2 regions of the Bacillus thuringiensis genome follow, and region 2 is predicted to be linked to the other one. Evidence: riboswitches for the same ligand, from Rfam matches in the RefSeq annotation. Region 2 holds a riboswitch; the other holds the start of a gene.

Region 1 (8,267 bases), on a different replicon from region 2:
TACTTCCCGAATTATATGAAAGTACAAGTAACGATTAAATCTGTAGAACGCCCAGAAGCTATTATTATACGTGAAGCAAAACAAGATGAACCACTTGTGAAAATTTTAGATTAAATATGAAGGCTGTTCCTCTATGGAACAGCTTTTTTTCTTATGTAATTTTGTTATAATTTAAAATGTTGTAAATAATAGGGGTAAGGGGTAAAGTTCATGGAAGAATTAAGTTTTCAAGTCATTATTTTATTAATTGCATTTGGTTTTTTAGCAGCTTTTATTGATTCCGTTGTTGGAGGAGGAGGGTTAATTTCGCTTCCTGCGCTTATGTTTGTTGGCTTATCGCCGGCTTCGGCAATTGCAACGAATAAATTAGCGGCAACAATGGGGACGTTTACGAGTGCGATGTATTTCATTCGATCAGGAAAAGTTGATTTTAAAATTGTAGGAAAGTTAATCCCGTTAACTATTGTTGGAGCTGTTGCAGGTGCTTTAGTAGTAAAATTTATTCCATCGGATATTTTACGCCCATTAGTACTTGTAATGTTGGTATTTATTGCTATTTATATTATTGCAAAAAAGAATTGGGGAAGTGTGTCTACCTATAAGAAGATGACGCAAAGAAAAACATTAATATTTTTCTTTGTTATTTTAATGATAGGATTTTATGATGGATTTTTTGGACCAGGGACAGGGTCATTTTTAATTTTTGCATTTTTATTAATTGGTTTGGATTTTATTCAAGCGGCAGCATCTGGAAAACTTTTGAACTTTGTTAGTAATATTGTATCTTTAATTACTTTTTTATTTTTAGACATAATTCATTTTGAATACGGTATTATCATGGGATTATCAATGATCTTAGGTGCTTATTTGGGATCGAAGTTTGCGGTTCAAAAAGGCGTTGGATATGTAAGGACTTTATTTTTATTAGTTACTATATTATTGATCGGGAAAAATGTTTTGGAATATACTCATATTTTGTAGATTCATACGCATGTATGAATCTCTTTTTTTTATTATATTTTAAAAATTTATTAATTTTTAAAATATAAGTCTAGGAATATTTGAATAAATCTAAATTATCGTGTAGAATAATGTTGTAAAATGTAAACGTTTTTCTAAGGGGAGGCTAAAAAAAATGGTAGTAGCATACAAACATGAGCCATTTACAGATTTTTCAGTGGAGGCTAACAAATTAGCGTTTGAAGAAGGTTTAAAGAAAGTAGAATCTTATCTTGGACAAGACTATCCATTAATTATTGGGGGAGAAAAAATCACTACAGAAGACAAAATTGTTTCTGTAAACCCTGCAAATAAAGAGGAACTTGTTGGTCGTGTTTCAAAAGCAAGCCGTGAGTTAGCTGAAAAAGCAATGCAAGTAGCGGATGAAACATTCCAAACTTGGAGAAAATCAAAGCCAGAAATGCGTGCAGACATTTTATTCCGTGCTGCAGCAATCGTTCGTCGCAGAAAACATGAATTCTCTGCTATTCTTGTAAAAGAAGCAGGTAAGCCATGGAATGAGGCAGATGCTGATACAGCAGAAGCAATCGACTTTATGGAATATTATGGTCGTCAAATGTTAAAATTAAAAGACGGTATTCCAGTAGAAAGCCGTCCAATTGAATATAATCGTTTCTCTTACATTCCATTAGGAGTAGGTGTTATCATTTCTCCTTGGAACTTCCCATTCGCAATTATGGCAGGTATGACAACAGCTGCTTTAGTTTCTGGTAACACAGTATTACTAAAACCAGCTAGTACAACTCCTGTAGTAGCAGCGAAATTTATGGAAGTATTAGAAGAAGCTGGCTTACCAGCTGGCGTAGTAAACTTCGTTCCAGGTAACGGTTCTGAAGTTGGTGACTACTTAGTAGATCATCCTCGTACACGTTTCGTAAGCTTCACGGGATCTCGTGATGTAGGTATCCGTATCTATGAGCGTGCAGCGAAAGTAAACCCAGGCCAAATTTGGTTAAAACGCGTTATCGCTGAAATGGGCGGTAAAGATACAATCGTTGTTGATAAAGAAGCAGATCTTGAATTAGCAGCTAAGTCTATCGTTGCATCAGCATTCGGATTCTCAGGACAAAAATGTTCTGCATGTTCTCGTGCAGTAATCCATGAAGATGTATATGATCATGTATTAAATCGTGCTGTTGAATTAACAAAAGAATTAACAGTTGCTAACCCAGCAGTATTAGGTACAAACATGGGGCCTGTTAATGACCAAGCTGCATTCGATAAAGTAATGAGCTATGTTGCAATTGGTAAAGAAGAAGGTAGAATTCTAGCAGGTGGCGAAGGGGACGATTCTAAAGGCTGGTTCATCCAACCGACAATCGTTGCTGACGTTGCAGAAGATGCTCGCTTAATGAAAGAAGAAATCTTCGGACCAGTAGTAGCATTCTGTAAAGCAAAAGACTTTGATCATGCGCTTGCAATTGCAAACAATACAGAATACGGTTTAACAGGTGCTGTTGTTACTAACAACCGTGACCATATTGAAAAAGCACGTGAAGAATTCCACGTTGGTAACTTATACTTCAACCGTGGATGTACTGGTGCAATCGTAGGTTACCAACCATTCGGTGGCTTTAACATGTCTGGTACAGACTCTAAAGCTGGTGGACCTGACTACTTAGCACTTCACATGCAAGCAAAAACTACTTCTGAAACTTTATAAGAAATAGTAGAGGAGCTCTTCACAAAATGTGAAGAGCTCCTTTTAAAATTGAAATCCCACATATTACCTTCGTTTGAAGGGGATGAGCTAAAACCTATTAATAGCGGGATAAACATGTGAACAGAAATGAAATGATGAGAAAAGTTGACTTATTAGTCATATTTTTTAGTATTCATTTTGAGAATTTCCTGTATAATACAATTTGAAAGAAAATCTATGGTTCGACAAGGAACACTCTTTTCGGTTTTGCTCACTGAAAGGAGTGTTTTTTTATGTAGCTAAAAATTCTTTCGTGCTTATTACATTTGCATATACGCCATTTAAACTAGCTAAAATTGTATTGTGAATATAAACAGCTGGTATAGTAGCGTTCTTAAAAGAAAGGTCTTTTGTAGCACAAGCATCGTGTATAACGGTACATTGAAATCCAAAATCAAATGCAGCCCTTACTGTAGCATCAATACACATATGAGTCATCATCCCGCATACGACGACATGTTCAATGTCTAAACGCTGTAATTGCTCTAGAAGATTAGTTTCTCGGAAGCTATTTGGATAATGTTTGAGTATAACTGTTTCTTCTCTAAGTGGACGTACCTTCTCATGAATATGTACACCTTCTGTATTAGGTAGGAAAAAAGTAGCGTCATCTTTTATAGCTACGTGTTGGATATGAAAAATAGGTTCGCTGTTTGTTCTAAAGTGTTGTAATAACTGATTAGCATATTCGCTTGCTTCTACTGGATTACGCAATTCCATCTTTCCATTTGGAAAATAATCGTTTTGAATATCGACGAGTAAAAGAGCTGTTTTCATATATTTATCTTCCTCCGAGTTTCATATTCAAATAAATTTATTCAATTCGTAGAGAGGATTCTCCTGTTTAAAAATATGAGGAAGAAGAATTTTACATAACTTTGAAAGTTACTATTTTCTTATGAATTTTCATCTGAAAATTTTAATAAAGGAATAATTAATATTTTTCTAAAAAATGTATTGACTCTTATTATTCTGAGTTCTATAATGAGAATTAATTAAACGACAATTAAATCGATACATTCTTATCCAGAGAGGTGGAGGGACTGGCCCTACGATACCTCAGCAACGGGTTTTTTAATACCGTGCTAACTCCAGCAAGCCATATAAAGGCTTGGAAGATGAGAAGATGTGAACGAGTACATATAAGTGCTCTCCTTCTTATCTTTATGGTTGATAAGAAGGAGGGCACTTTTTATTTTACCTCGAAAGCTCTACTTTAAGTTTTTACAGCATATAGGAGGGGGAAAAATGATTTCTTTTAACAATGTAAGTAAAGTGTATGAATCAGCTGGGCAATCTGTTCATGCGGTGGAGGATGTAACATTATCAGTTGAGAAAGGCGAAATTTTTGGCATTATCGGTTTTAGTGGCGCTGGAAAGAGTACATTATTACGCTTAGTAAATATGTTAGAGAGACCAACGGCAGGAACGATTTCAATAGATGATAAAGATATTACATCATTATCGACGAAAGAATTACGCAAACTAAGACAAAGAATCGGAATGATTTTTCAAAGCTTTAATTTATTTAATTCAAGAACAGTGTTTGGGAATATTGCTTATCCATTAAAGTTAGCGAAATTGCCAAAGAACGAGATAAAAGAACGAGTGAATGAACTGCTGAAGTTTGTAGGGTTAGAAGATAAAGCAAACTATTATCCAGAGCAGTTATCAGGGGGACAAAAGCAGCGAGTTGGCATTGCTAGAGCACTTGCGACATCGCCAGATATTCTTATATGTGATGAGGCAACATCAGCTTTAGATCCAGAAACAACGACAGAAATTCTAAACTTATTAAAGAAAGTAAATCGAGAATACAATTTAACGATTCTTCTTATTACACACGAAATGCATGTTGTGAAAGAAATTTGCCACCGTGTAGCTGTAATGGAGAAGGGAAAAGTTATTGAAGAAGGAAAACTGTTTGACGTTTTCACACAACCAAAAACAAAGACGACTCAAAACTTTGTACGTTCTGTTATTAATGATCATTTACCAGAAAGTGTTCTAGCGAAAATTCAAAATGGTGGTCAAATTTATCGTCTAACATTTACTGGTGAGGAGACAGGACAGCCGGTACTATCATATATCGCAAAAAACTATAACGTTGATGTAAATGTACTGTACGGAAATATTATTGAACTTCAAAATGTGCTATTTGGAAATCTGCTTGTAGAATTGCAAGGTGAGCAGAGGGAAATTCAAAAAGCATTACAACATCTAAGACTGCAAGTGCAGCTGAAGGAGGTAGAAGCTCATGCGAGTTGATTGGAGTATATTTTGGCCGCGCATACTAGATGCGACGGGGGATACCCTCTTAATGGTAATTGTAACCCTTATATTCGCTACAATTCTGGGTATACCTCTAGGTTTACTTTTATATGTAACGAGAAAAGGAAACTTTTTAGAAAATAAATGGGTCTTTTCTATTCTTAACATCATAATTAATACAATTCGTCCGGTACCATTCATTATCTTTTTAGTAGCTTTAAGCCCACTAACAAGAAGCGTTATTGGAACGACGATTGGAACAGCAGCAGCAATTTTCCCGATGACGTTAGTCGCATCAATTGGTATTGCTAGAATGGTTGAAACAAATCTTGTTTCCGTTCCGAAAGGAGTAATTGAAGCAGCGCAAGCAATGGGCGCCTCGCCAATTAGAATCGTTTTTGAAATCCTTGTACCAGAAGCGTTAGCACCATTAATCTTAGGTGTCACATTTATGACAGTTGGTTTAATTGAATTTTCTGCAGTTGCTGGGCTTGTCGGTGGTGGCGGTCTTGGTGACTTGGCAATGACATATGGTTATCAACGTTTTGATACATCAGTTATGTTCGTAACGGTTGTTTTACTTATTATTCTCGTGCAGATAGCTCAAAATTTAGGAAACTACTTTGCGAAAGTCTTGTTACGCAGATCATAAAAAGGAAAAGAGGAAAAGAAAATGAAGAAAATTTTAGCATTTGCATTATCAGCAATTGTAGGAGTCTCAGCATTAAGTGGCTGCTCAAGTGGAGACACGGGTGCAGGAGCGAAAGAAAAAGTAATTCGCGTCGGTGTAACTGGAACGGATGGAGACGCTTGGGAAATTTTGAAGAAAAAAGCTGAAAAAGAAGGGATTAAGATTAAACTGGTGGAGTTCTCTGATTATACAACTCCAAATAAAGCTTTAGCTGATGGAGATATTGAATTAAACTCATTTCAGCATATTGCTTTCTTAGAGCAATTTAAAAAAGAGCATAAGTTAGATATTACAGCTGTTGGTACAACGCAAATTGCGCCAATGGGTTTATACTCTGAAAAATATAAGAAGGCAAATGAAATTCCAGATGGTTCAGAAATTGCAATTCCAAACGATCCAACGAACCAAGCACGTGCATTAAAACTTCTTGATGCAGCTGGAGTATTAAAGCTTAAAAAAGATTTTGGCTTATTTGGAGATCCAAGCGGCATTGCTGAAAATCCGAAGAAGTTAAAAATCACGCCGGTTATCGCACAGCAAACACCTCGTGTGTTAAAAGATGTAGCGGCATCAGTTATTAATAACGGTGTTGCTGGTCAAGCTGGATTAGATCCAGCGAAGGATCCTATTTTCTTAGAAGATCCAAAGAATGAAAATGCGAAGCCTTATATTAATATTTTCGCAGCTCGTACGAAAGATAAAGATGATCCAACACTGAAAAAAGTAATTGAATTGTATCATTCAAAAGAAGTAACAGATGCAATTAAGAAAGAAACGAATGATGGTTCAATTTCAGTTGATCTTTCACTTGAGGAGCTTGAAAAAATCGTAAAATAATGATTGGGTTTAATGGACTAACAGAAGGAACCCCTCCGCTGTTAGTTCGTTCAACATATAATCTACTTAACAAACGAACCCTAATTCTGTACCTTCCAATTTTGTATAACGTAGAATCCAATGTTTGTTAAGTAGAGTAATGGACCAGGAGTTTTCCTGGTCTTTTTTTATGAATGAAAGTAGCTAGCGAACAGTAAGGTAATCCAAATTATAATGGGATAAGAAAATAAGCTGAAAAGGAGTGTAATTACGAATTGCTTTTGATGAATTAAGTGTTTTTTTGATAAAACAAAGAAAATAGAAAAGAGAGTAATGAAAAATGCTGATATTACGCCGGGGTTATAGGAGCGATAAATGAAAAACAAAATAATATGTTGAACAGAGTTAAAGAAGATGGCCCCTTGTATAAAAATAATCCAGCATATAGAAGACAAGAAGTTAAGTTGATATAGAAAGACGATAAGTAATACAAAGATTGTTAATACGGAAATGGCAATGAAAAATTGTTGGCTAGTTATAAGGCGGATTGAAAATTGATTAGCAAGGTATTGTGGCATTTGGAAAGCTTCTTCAAGGTTATGAATGAAAAATAATAAGGGAATGATCCAGAGTATAGTAGTGGAATGCTTTTTCATCAACTTACATCACTCCAATAAAGTATAGAAAGCCTAAAAAAGGCCCTCTATACAGATAGTTATTCAATTATGATATTTTTTAAATTATTTTCATGATGCTCTCGTTCTTTCGGATAAGCAGCTAGCTCCTCTTGCAAAATATTTAATATTTGCTTAGCTGATTGCTGGATTGGATTAGGTAGCTCTTCTAATATATGCATCCCGACTTTTACTTTTGTACGAATTACCCTTCGTAGTAGTTCCTCATGCATGCACTACACCTCCAAACCGAATGTTTAGTATATCTTCTTCAAATTTTGCTCCTTGAATAGAAAGGTGTGTTAACGTTTTTGGCAATGTAATATTTCGTTTCACAGAGCCAGCTCGAATAATTAGCTCATCACCTTTTTGATTTAATGAAAGTTCACTTTTGTTTGAGAAGGGAATAGAAAGAATGAAAATATAATCATCGCCATCTTTTCTTACATATTGTGTGCGGCCGTTAAATTTCACTTCAGTAGGACAATGATCAGTTTTAAATAAAGCATCTCCTACACGCTCTAACATGGGTAAACCAACAACTTCTTGTTCAAACATTGGAGCTTCGTAAATAGGAAGTGGATCAAAACTATTTTGAATTAATGTTTTATATTTCTTTTGCGTATCTTTCCATGCTTGAAAATAAGGATCGGTGACGGTGTTAGGGATGACGCGATTAATCATAATGGCATCTACGTTATAATCGTATAAATTTAAATAAGTAAAGCTACGCTGAGCTTCTTTAATGACCATTTTTTCAGGATTTACAACGATGCGGATACTTGTTACTTCTCGGTTTGATAAAATATCTCTCATTTCTCCGAGCTGTTCAAGTGTATTTGTTAATTCGTCCATAATATCGTCGGTTGGAAGAGGGACACCAAGGAGTGGTTGAGCTACAGGACGAACGACTTTTAAAACTTTTCTTTTAATAGGAAACAATTTTTCCATCCACCAGCCGAGCATGTCTGGAAAGCTTAGCATTGCTAATGTTTCTCCTGTTGGAGCACAATCAATAATGATAACATCATATGTGTTTTGTTTATAATAATCGAGTACGCGAAGTAAGCTAATTAAATCTTCCATACCAGGA
Region 2 (8,267 bases):
CCCATCAAGCTAAGGGGGACAAGAGGGTATATGTGAATGTGTTTTTTGAAATTTCTACGACTACACTAAAGATGTGCATAACAAATAAACCTATTAAATAGGTGTTTTTAAAAATATTATGCAACTTGGAAACTTTGTGACAACGTATAATCATACACAACACCTAAGATATCAAAGACTGTTTTCTTTTCGTAACGGTGAGATTTTCGTCCGTTTTTTTCTAACAGGTAAAACAAACGCAATAAAATTTTTAATAATTCATCGATGCCTTTCTGTAGTCCCTCATAAAACAATAGATAATAATTCTTTATCATATAGATGGATTTGTATTTGTAATTTTATTTCAGGATCACAGGAGAAGCGATTTCAATAGTTTGTTTTCAATCTTTCGATTGATTATAAGTTTATAGATAACATTGGAGGCATTGGAGATTACTGTATAAAATAAAGCGTAGGAATATATCTGAAAATAAAAGCACATTCTCCGTCTTCTTTAAAATAATAAAAAGGAGAATATGCCAAAATAGAGGACTAAATCGGTTCAGCTGCTTGTAATATTGCGTCTAATAAACCTGGAAAACGTTTATTCAAGTCATCTATACGAAGGGAATTGAATCGCTGAGTGCCCTCTACTCTCGTATAGGTAATTCCTGATTCCCTCAATACTTTATAATGATGTGAAAGAGTAGATTTTGGAATAGGAATATTAACATTCCCGCATGATTGCTCTCCTATCTTTGCAATTTCCCGAACGATTTGGATTCTGATTTGATCACTAAGAGCATCTAGAACGGTTGTTAAACGAATATCGTTTGTTTCTGGATGAAATAATTTTCTCATTTTAATTCTCCTGTTTTTGAAAATGTCTTATTGGTATTATACTACAAAATATATCCTTGCTCTATTTTCTTATAATGAGCAGGATGCAGTATGTGAGAATCTCGAAACATATATTGTAATGTTTTATTTGCAACGCAATATAATTTATGTTAGGATTCATATTGTTCCATGATACTCGAAATATGAAACTAATTATATGCTTTAAAAATTTAGTTAACGTACAACTTTTAATAGGTTGGCACTATTTTCTTAAATAAGCAGCTAACTATATGAAAAGAATACAAACTAAAAACCTTACTCATTTTACCTTATTTAAATTCATTCTTTTTCAAGTATTATAATGAGAAACGCTTATCGGGGATATGGAATATTTGTATTATCAATTCGGAAATAACAACTTTGAACTTCGGAAAGAATTTCAATTACAAGGAGACAACATCATGAATAATAATTATTCATCTATATTTAAACCTTTCAAATTACCATCGGGGATAGAATTAAAGAATCGTATTCTCATGGCACCAATGACAACTTCAGCATCTACACCACATGGTGACCTGAAAGAAGAAGAATTAATATATTATGCTCGCCGTGCGAAAGGCGGGATTGGTGCGGTAATTACATCTTGTGCACATGTAGAACTACTTGGAGTAGGATTTGAAAATTCGATGGGAGTAGAATCTGATGCCCGTATTCCTAGCTTAACAAAATTAGCGAATACAATTAAAGAGAATGGTGCAAAGGCTATTTTACAAATTTTCCATGCAGGACGAATGACAAACTCTACATTATTAAAAGGTGAGGAGCCTGTATCAGCTAGTGCAATTCCATCGTTACGACAAAATGCTGAAACACCACGTGAGATGAGTAACGATGAAATTGAAACGACGATAAAAGCGTTTGGAGAAGCAACACGCCGTGCAATAGAAGCTGGATTTGATGGCGTAGAAATTCATGGTGCAAATACATTTTTAATCCAACAATTTTTCTCCCCACATTCAAACCGACGAACAGATAAATGGGGTGGCAGTGTAGAAGAACGTATGGCATTTCCTTTAGCGGTAGTGGAGTCAGTGAAAGAAGCTGTTAAAAATCATGCGAAAGAACCATTTATTGTAGGATATCGTCTTAGTCCAGAAGAGCGTGAACAACCAGGTATCACAATGGATGATACAATTAAACTAGTAAAAGTATTAGCGACGAAAGAATTAGATTATATCCATGCATCGGTTGGGAATTTCTTCGGCGGATCTTTACGTAACTCAGAAGATACAGTTTCTCGTGTACAATTAATTCAAGAAACAGTTGGTAATGAAGTACCTGTTATCGGTGTAGGAGCACTTCAAACACCTGAACAAGTCGAAAAAGCACTTTCGATAACTTCATTAGTTTCATTAGGACATGCTTTAATTATGGATCCAGAATGGATGGAAAAGACTCAAAATAGTGAAGAGAAAACTATTTTTGATGCATTATATGTTAGCAAAAAGGAGGAGTTAGATATTCCAGAAGCACTTTGGAATAAGCTTGTAAATACTTCAGGATGGTTTAATATTCAGGATTGAAATTTAAGTAATAAAGATCCTATATCATACAATTGAAATGATTCAGTATTATATTTAGAAGAATGAATTAGTCCTGGAATGGTTTGTAAATATTCTTGATAAAGAGGGTAGTCCCATCACTTGTGATTCATATATTGTAGAAGAGGTGATGGATTATGGCTACCAAAACATCTCCACTTAAACTAGGCAATGAAATATATGGTACGATAAAAATTGAAGAAGCGTTTCTAACAGCTTTAAAGATGTACTTTATAAAGCAGCAAGAAAAAAAACTCCTAGTTAATCAGGAGTTTTTTTGTTGAAGATGATAACATGGTAGAAATGGTTATTCAGTTTTGTAGATCCATACATACTCTTCACTAATATAAGTATCCAAATATTTCCATTGCTAAACCAGGGGAGGTGTATCTTGATAATATAATTGGTAAAAGATATTTAACCAATTTATGAACAGAGGATAAAACTCAATAATAGAATATTAATATCAACGCAATTATCAATGATATTATCGAAAATACAATCATAAATAATAAAGCTCAGTCATGAGTTATCGCCCTGTTACCGTCATTCCTGCTGTATAAATCGTCTCTACAGAATCATCAGCACTTACAACTTCAACTTTGTAGCGGTATGTTCCAGTGTCGTAAATGTTTTGGCCATATCCTGTGAAAGTTGAAATTTCATCATTTGAGCCAGCTGGAACCCATTGATTTTGCCAATGGAAACTAGTTTCAAATTCTCCCCAGCTATCTCCATATTTTTTCTCAAGGCTAACATTGTAATAAATATCTTCAGCTCGGTTGTTTGTAATTCTTGCAATTGTACTGTTGCCAAAAGTAACTTGTGTAGAATGTACTTGAACTGTAACACCGTTCACCGTTTCGCTAGGACCACAAATATAATGACAGCCCTCATTAAATTCATCAGCATGTGCCTTTGGTGTATCTAAATTTATAACCGTTAAACCGCCTAAAGCTAACGCACCAGTCAACGCAATTGTAGCTAATTTTTTCACGATAATCCCTCCTATTAACCGCTATAAGTGAATGTTTTTGTTTTTACGTATTCATTGCCAGCATAAAAAGATTTCTATGACTCATTTTTATCACCCTTCAGCTTATATAATTCGACAAATGGTGATAATTTCCTGTAAATAAAATGAATAAGCACTCCCGCAGGAATGCTTATTCAAATTCAATTTCTGTTTTATTGTCTGATGTGAAGTATCTTGGAGTAGCACCACACGCCCATCAACTTAAGGATTTTATAACACCCCAAACAAGAAAATGTACATTTCCTCCTGGAGATGTACATTTTTTCGTTTTTGGGTATTCGCTTTTCTTAGCTTGATGGCGATGTGGTCTCGTCACACGTCCTTAAGTTGCGGTGATCCCCATAGCCAAAGAAGTAAGAAGATATTTAGAAGTGCATCAAATTTTGAGGAAGTGCTTGTGAACCGAATCGTAAATAGATGAGGTTTTGTATGTTCGATTTTTAAATAATACCCAAGAAGGAGTGGGTTGTGTTTATAGTAATAATCTATTTTTTGTATTTCTATAATAGGTAATTTTTTTAAAAAAACAGAATTATCTTGACAGTTATTGAATGGATTGATAAGGTTATAAAAAAAATATTTCTTATCCAGAGAGGTGGAGGGACTGGCCTTATGAAACCTCAGCAACAGGTCTGCTTAAGTAGACACTGTGCTAATTCCAGCGGGTGATAATCCTGATAGATGAGAGCTTTCGTTTTTATTTGTCAGTAGCGCCCTCTTTTTTAGAGTGCGCTTTTGTTTTTTCTGGATAGTAACTAAAGGAGATTAGAAATGGAGAACAAAAATGGGCAAGAATTTCAAAGGAAAATGCAAGCACGTCATTTAGTCATGCTATCACTTGGTGGGGTGATTGGAACTGGCTTATTCTTAAGCCCAGGTTACACTATTCAACAAGTTGGCCCGTTTGGAACAATTCTATCCTATCTAATTGGTGCGCTAGTGGTTTATCTAGTTATGCTATGTTTAGGAGAGCTTTCCGTACATATGCCTGAAACTGGCGCATTTCATAGTTATGCAGTTAAATACATTGGACCGGGTACAGGGTATACAGTAGCCTGGTTGTATTGGTTAACTTGGACTGTTGCTTTAGGTTCTGAATTTACAGCCGCAGGATTACTTATGAAGCGATGGTTTCCATCGATAAAGGTTATAGCTATTGTGATTTTTATTGTTTTAGGAGTAGCGGCAATGCTAGGGTTTCTTCCGATGACCCATTCAAAAGCAGCACCATTCTTTTCTAATTATACAAGTGGAGGTTTATTTCCCCATGGTGCTACGGCCATTATAATGACCATGCTTGCGGTTAATTTTGCTTTTTCGGGAACAGAATTAATAGGCATTGCAGCTGGAGAAACAGCGAACCCGGAAAAAATGATACCGAAGGCCATTCGAACTACTCTGTGGAGATTGATTATCTTTTTTGTAGGAACGATTGTTGTTTTATCTGCGTTATTGCCTATTTCCGATACAGGGGTATTAGAGAGCCCTTTTGTTGCAGTTCTAGAACGAATTGGGGTGCCATATTCAGCTGACATAATGAATTTCGTTATCTTAACAGCCATTTTATCTGCGGCAAACTCAGGCCTTTATGCCTCCTCTAGAATGCTTTGGTCGCTTGCTAATAAGAATACGATATCCCCGATTTTTGGAAAAATGACAAAACAAGGTGTTCCAATCAACGCCGTCATTTTCAGCATGGTGGGTGGAGCTTTGGCTTTGCTCTCGAGTATTGTGGCACCAGATACTGTCTATATCGTACTTGTTTCCATTTCCGGTCTAGCTGTAGTTGTAGTTTGGATGAGTATTAGTGCTTCCCAGTTCCTATTTCGCAGACAATTTTTGAAAGAAGGAAATTCTGAAAAGGACTTGATTTATCGCACACCACTATATCCATTAGTACCAATTGCTTCTTTCATCCTTTGTCTGGCATCGTGTATTGGAATTGCATTCGATCCAACACAGAGAATCGCTTTATATTGCGGCATACCGTTTATTTTGTTTTGCTATGGAAGTTATTATCTAAAAAAAAATCTAAAAAAGAGGGGCGTAGATTATGTCGAACAAAATCAACCCAATTGATGATATTTTATCCCAACATTCCATTATGATTCTTGACGGAGCATTAGCTACAGAATTGGAGGCACATGGATGTAATTTGGACGATCCCCTTTGGTCGGCACGTGTGTTACTAGAAAATCCAGAACTAATTTATCAGGTTCATTTAGATTATTTTATTGCTGGAGCGGACTGTGCCATAACAGCAAGCTATCAAGCTACTATTAGTGGTTTTTCCACGCGTGGAATACAAGAACAGGAAGCTTTGAAATTAATTAAGAAAACGGTGTTACTTGCAAGAAGGGCAAGAGATGATTTTTGGAAGGAAAATAAGCAAACGAATAGGGCTAAACCATTGGTTGTTGCATCAGTTGGGCCGTACGGGGCTTACCTTGCAGATGGTTCAGAGTATGTAGGCAACTATGGTGTGACAGATAAAACATTAGCAGACTTTCACCGTTCGAGAATGTCCGCGTTAATTGAAGCAGGTGCAGATCTATTGGCATTTGAAACGATCCCTTCCCTGCAAGAAGCAAGAGTATTAGATACATTATTGCGTGAGTTTCCAGAAACATATGCGTGGCTTACCTTTTCGCTAAAAAATGAGAAAGAGATTAGTGAAGGTATGAAACTCGTGGAGTGTGCACGAGCTTTTGAGAAAAGTGAACAAATTGTAGCAATAGGCATCAATTGTGCGCCAGTAAACGTTGTGACTGGTGCAATCCAAGAGTTGAGGGCAAACACCAAAAAACCGATTATTGTTTATCCAAACTCTGGTGAAACTTATAATCCAGAAACAAAAACATGGCATGATTATGAACAATGTAACGCGTTGGATATTCAATCTGAAGAATGGTACCAAGCAGGTGCACGTTTAATAGGTGGATGCTGCAGAACGACACCTTATCACATTGAGGGGATATCGAACAAGTGGCGTTCTTCCGAGTTTTTCTATTCGAACGAAGCAAAGCAGTAATGTAATGATTGATAATCTATTTTTGTGTGTATTTTCATGATTTAGCTTGTTAAGGAATCTACAGTTTCATCTAGTGGCACAAAATGTTTTTTCAGAGACACAAATGTGGATGGTAGCCTCGGAAATCTTCTGGACTTTTGGGTACCTTAGGTATGGAAAGGAATCAGGGAAAATAAAAACCGCTAGTTTAATAGATATGGTAGATAACATGCTGAATCTTTTAATGAAGATGTAGTTGATCCAATTGAAGGTGAAGGGGACCATTTATTCGTAAATAAAGTTAACGAAGAGGTTAATTTATTTATTTAAAAAATAGTTCAATAATTATATGAAAAGTTGTAGTAGTTAATATGGTCATATTGTTGTAAAAAAGGGTAGATGTAAACAGGTATGCTCTCCTGTTCATCTATCCTTTCCTTTTTACCTTATAAAATGTGTGACATTATATTCAATCGTATAAATATAGGATTTCATTACTATTTCCTGGATTTTTAATAAAACGATAGGGTTTATTTGGTATGCGTATTATTAAGAGTATGCTTCTATTTTAGGAATGCTTTACCTCACAAAATGAAAGTACACTTTGTTTCCATTCTTAAGTTGATAGATGTCTGGTGCCCCACTGTAAGAACGTAATTGTATTGTAGAAAAATAAAATAGAAGGATTACTTACCTTTAGTAAATATGAGAACTTTATATTTTTATTATTTACGATTATGCAATATCAGACCTCAGATATTAAAATTTATTTACGAGCTTTTAATTTATATAAATATCATACATGGATTAATGGTTTTATTCTAAATGCAATTCTTAATTGTAAAGTTTCGTTTGGATCTTTTATGTTTCGTCCAAGTATTTCTTCACATTTCTCTAAACGATAAATAACGGTATTACGATGTAAAAATAAACGTTTAGCAGTTTCGGATATTGCACAATGAGTTTCTAAATAAACAGATAACGTGTGCAATAGTACAGCATGATCTTTTTCATTTTCATTTGCAAGTGAATGTAGTGTGCTCTCATAGAACTTTTTTAATTGTTCTTGTGGAATCATACGTAAAATCGCTGAGATTTCTTTTGCTTGATAGATCTCAATAAATTCTTTACTCCCTGATATTTCACCGTAGTAAAATGCATCTGTTGCTTCTTTAAATGAATGAGATATATGTAACAATTGTTCGCTAGAATTAGCAATTCCAAAAGATATGCTTTTTTGAAAATATGTATAGATTTTCACCTGTATGTTTTTTAATAAAGAGATCATTCGTTCTTTTTCAGTTTGTCTCCAAATGCCATCACAATTCACCAACAAAACATACATATCATCTTTTATGAATAAATGAACATTTGCAGTATAAGAATTTAGTTCTTCCTCTATCAAGTCATATATAAGATCCTTTTCTTCTTGATATTCCATAAATGACATAGTGAATTCTTTTATATCTATTTTTCCTATAATACAAATATACTTTTGATCAAATGATAAATGAAATTCTTTTCCTAGATTAATAATTTCATTTTGAGTAGAGAAAACACTATTAATAACATTCGTAAAAAATTCATCCTGAATGCGTCTTGAGTATTGTCTTAAAGAATGTTCTTTTATTAATTCAAAAGCAAGGACGTTTGCAGCTTGTTCAACAGCCAATACCATTGAACGATTTAAAGGTGAAATAAAGCCGTCTATAACTAAATAGCTGTATTGATTATTCTGTGTAAAGATGGGAAAAATTGAAACTGTATCACGAGTTTTAGTAAGAAGAGAAAAAGTAAC

What was found. Region 2 has a riboswitch for S-adenosylmethionine ahead of AC241_RS27995 (amino acid permease). Riboswitches for the same ligand answer to the same signal wherever they lie in the genome.
Positions count from the first base shown of each region.
Region 1: linked by a shared signal. The riboswitch ahead of AC241_RS01820 (methionine ABC transporter ATP-binding protein) and the one ahead of AC241_RS27995 (amino acid permease) in region 2 are both predicted to bind S-adenosylmethionine.

Region 1 is NZ_CP012099.1:330,090-338,356, forward strand. It holds gene AC241_RS01800 (CamS family sex pheromone protein) at 1-114, shown strand, start outside; gene AC241_RS01805 (TSUP family transporter) at 211-981, shown strand; gene pruA (L-glutamate gamma-semialdehyde dehydrogenase) at 1,136-2,683, shown strand; gene AC241_RS01815 (cysteine hydrolase family protein) at 2,954-3,499, opposite strand; SAM riboswitch class I at 3,742-3,847, shown strand; gene AC241_RS01820 (methionine ABC transporter ATP-binding protein) at 3,971-4,990, shown strand; gene AC241_RS01825 (methionine ABC transporter permease) at 4,980-5,645, shown strand; gene AC241_RS01830 (MetQ/NlpA family ABC transporter substrate-binding protein) at 5,667-6,521, shown strand; gene AC241_RS01835 (HXXEE domain-containing protein) at 6,689-7,156, opposite strand; gene AC241_RS01840 (DUF3926 domain-containing protein) at 7,216-7,407, opposite strand; gene AC241_RS01845 (ArsA family ATPase) at 7,400-8,267, opposite strand, start outside.
Region 2 is NZ_CP012100.1:167,966-176,232, reverse strand. It holds partial or broken gene AC241_RS33585 (IS4 family transposase) at 117-332, opposite strand; gene AC241_RS28010 (ArsR/SmtB family transcription factor) at 532-840, opposite strand; gene AC241_RS28005 (NADH-dependent flavin oxidoreductase) at 1,281-2,405, shown strand; gene AC241_RS34945 (hypothetical protein) at 2,561-2,707, shown strand; gene AC241_RS28000 (hypothetical protein) at 2,953-3,420, opposite strand; SAM riboswitch class I at 4,040-4,147, shown strand; gene AC241_RS27995 (amino acid permease) at 4,231-5,538, shown strand; gene mmuM (homocysteine S-methyltransferase) at 5,513-6,490, shown strand; gene AC241_RS35310 (helix-turn-helix domain-containing protein) at 7,266-7,547, opposite strand; partial or broken gene AC241_RS27985 (PucR family transcriptional regulator ligand-binding domain-containing protein) at 7,686-8,267, opposite strand, start outside.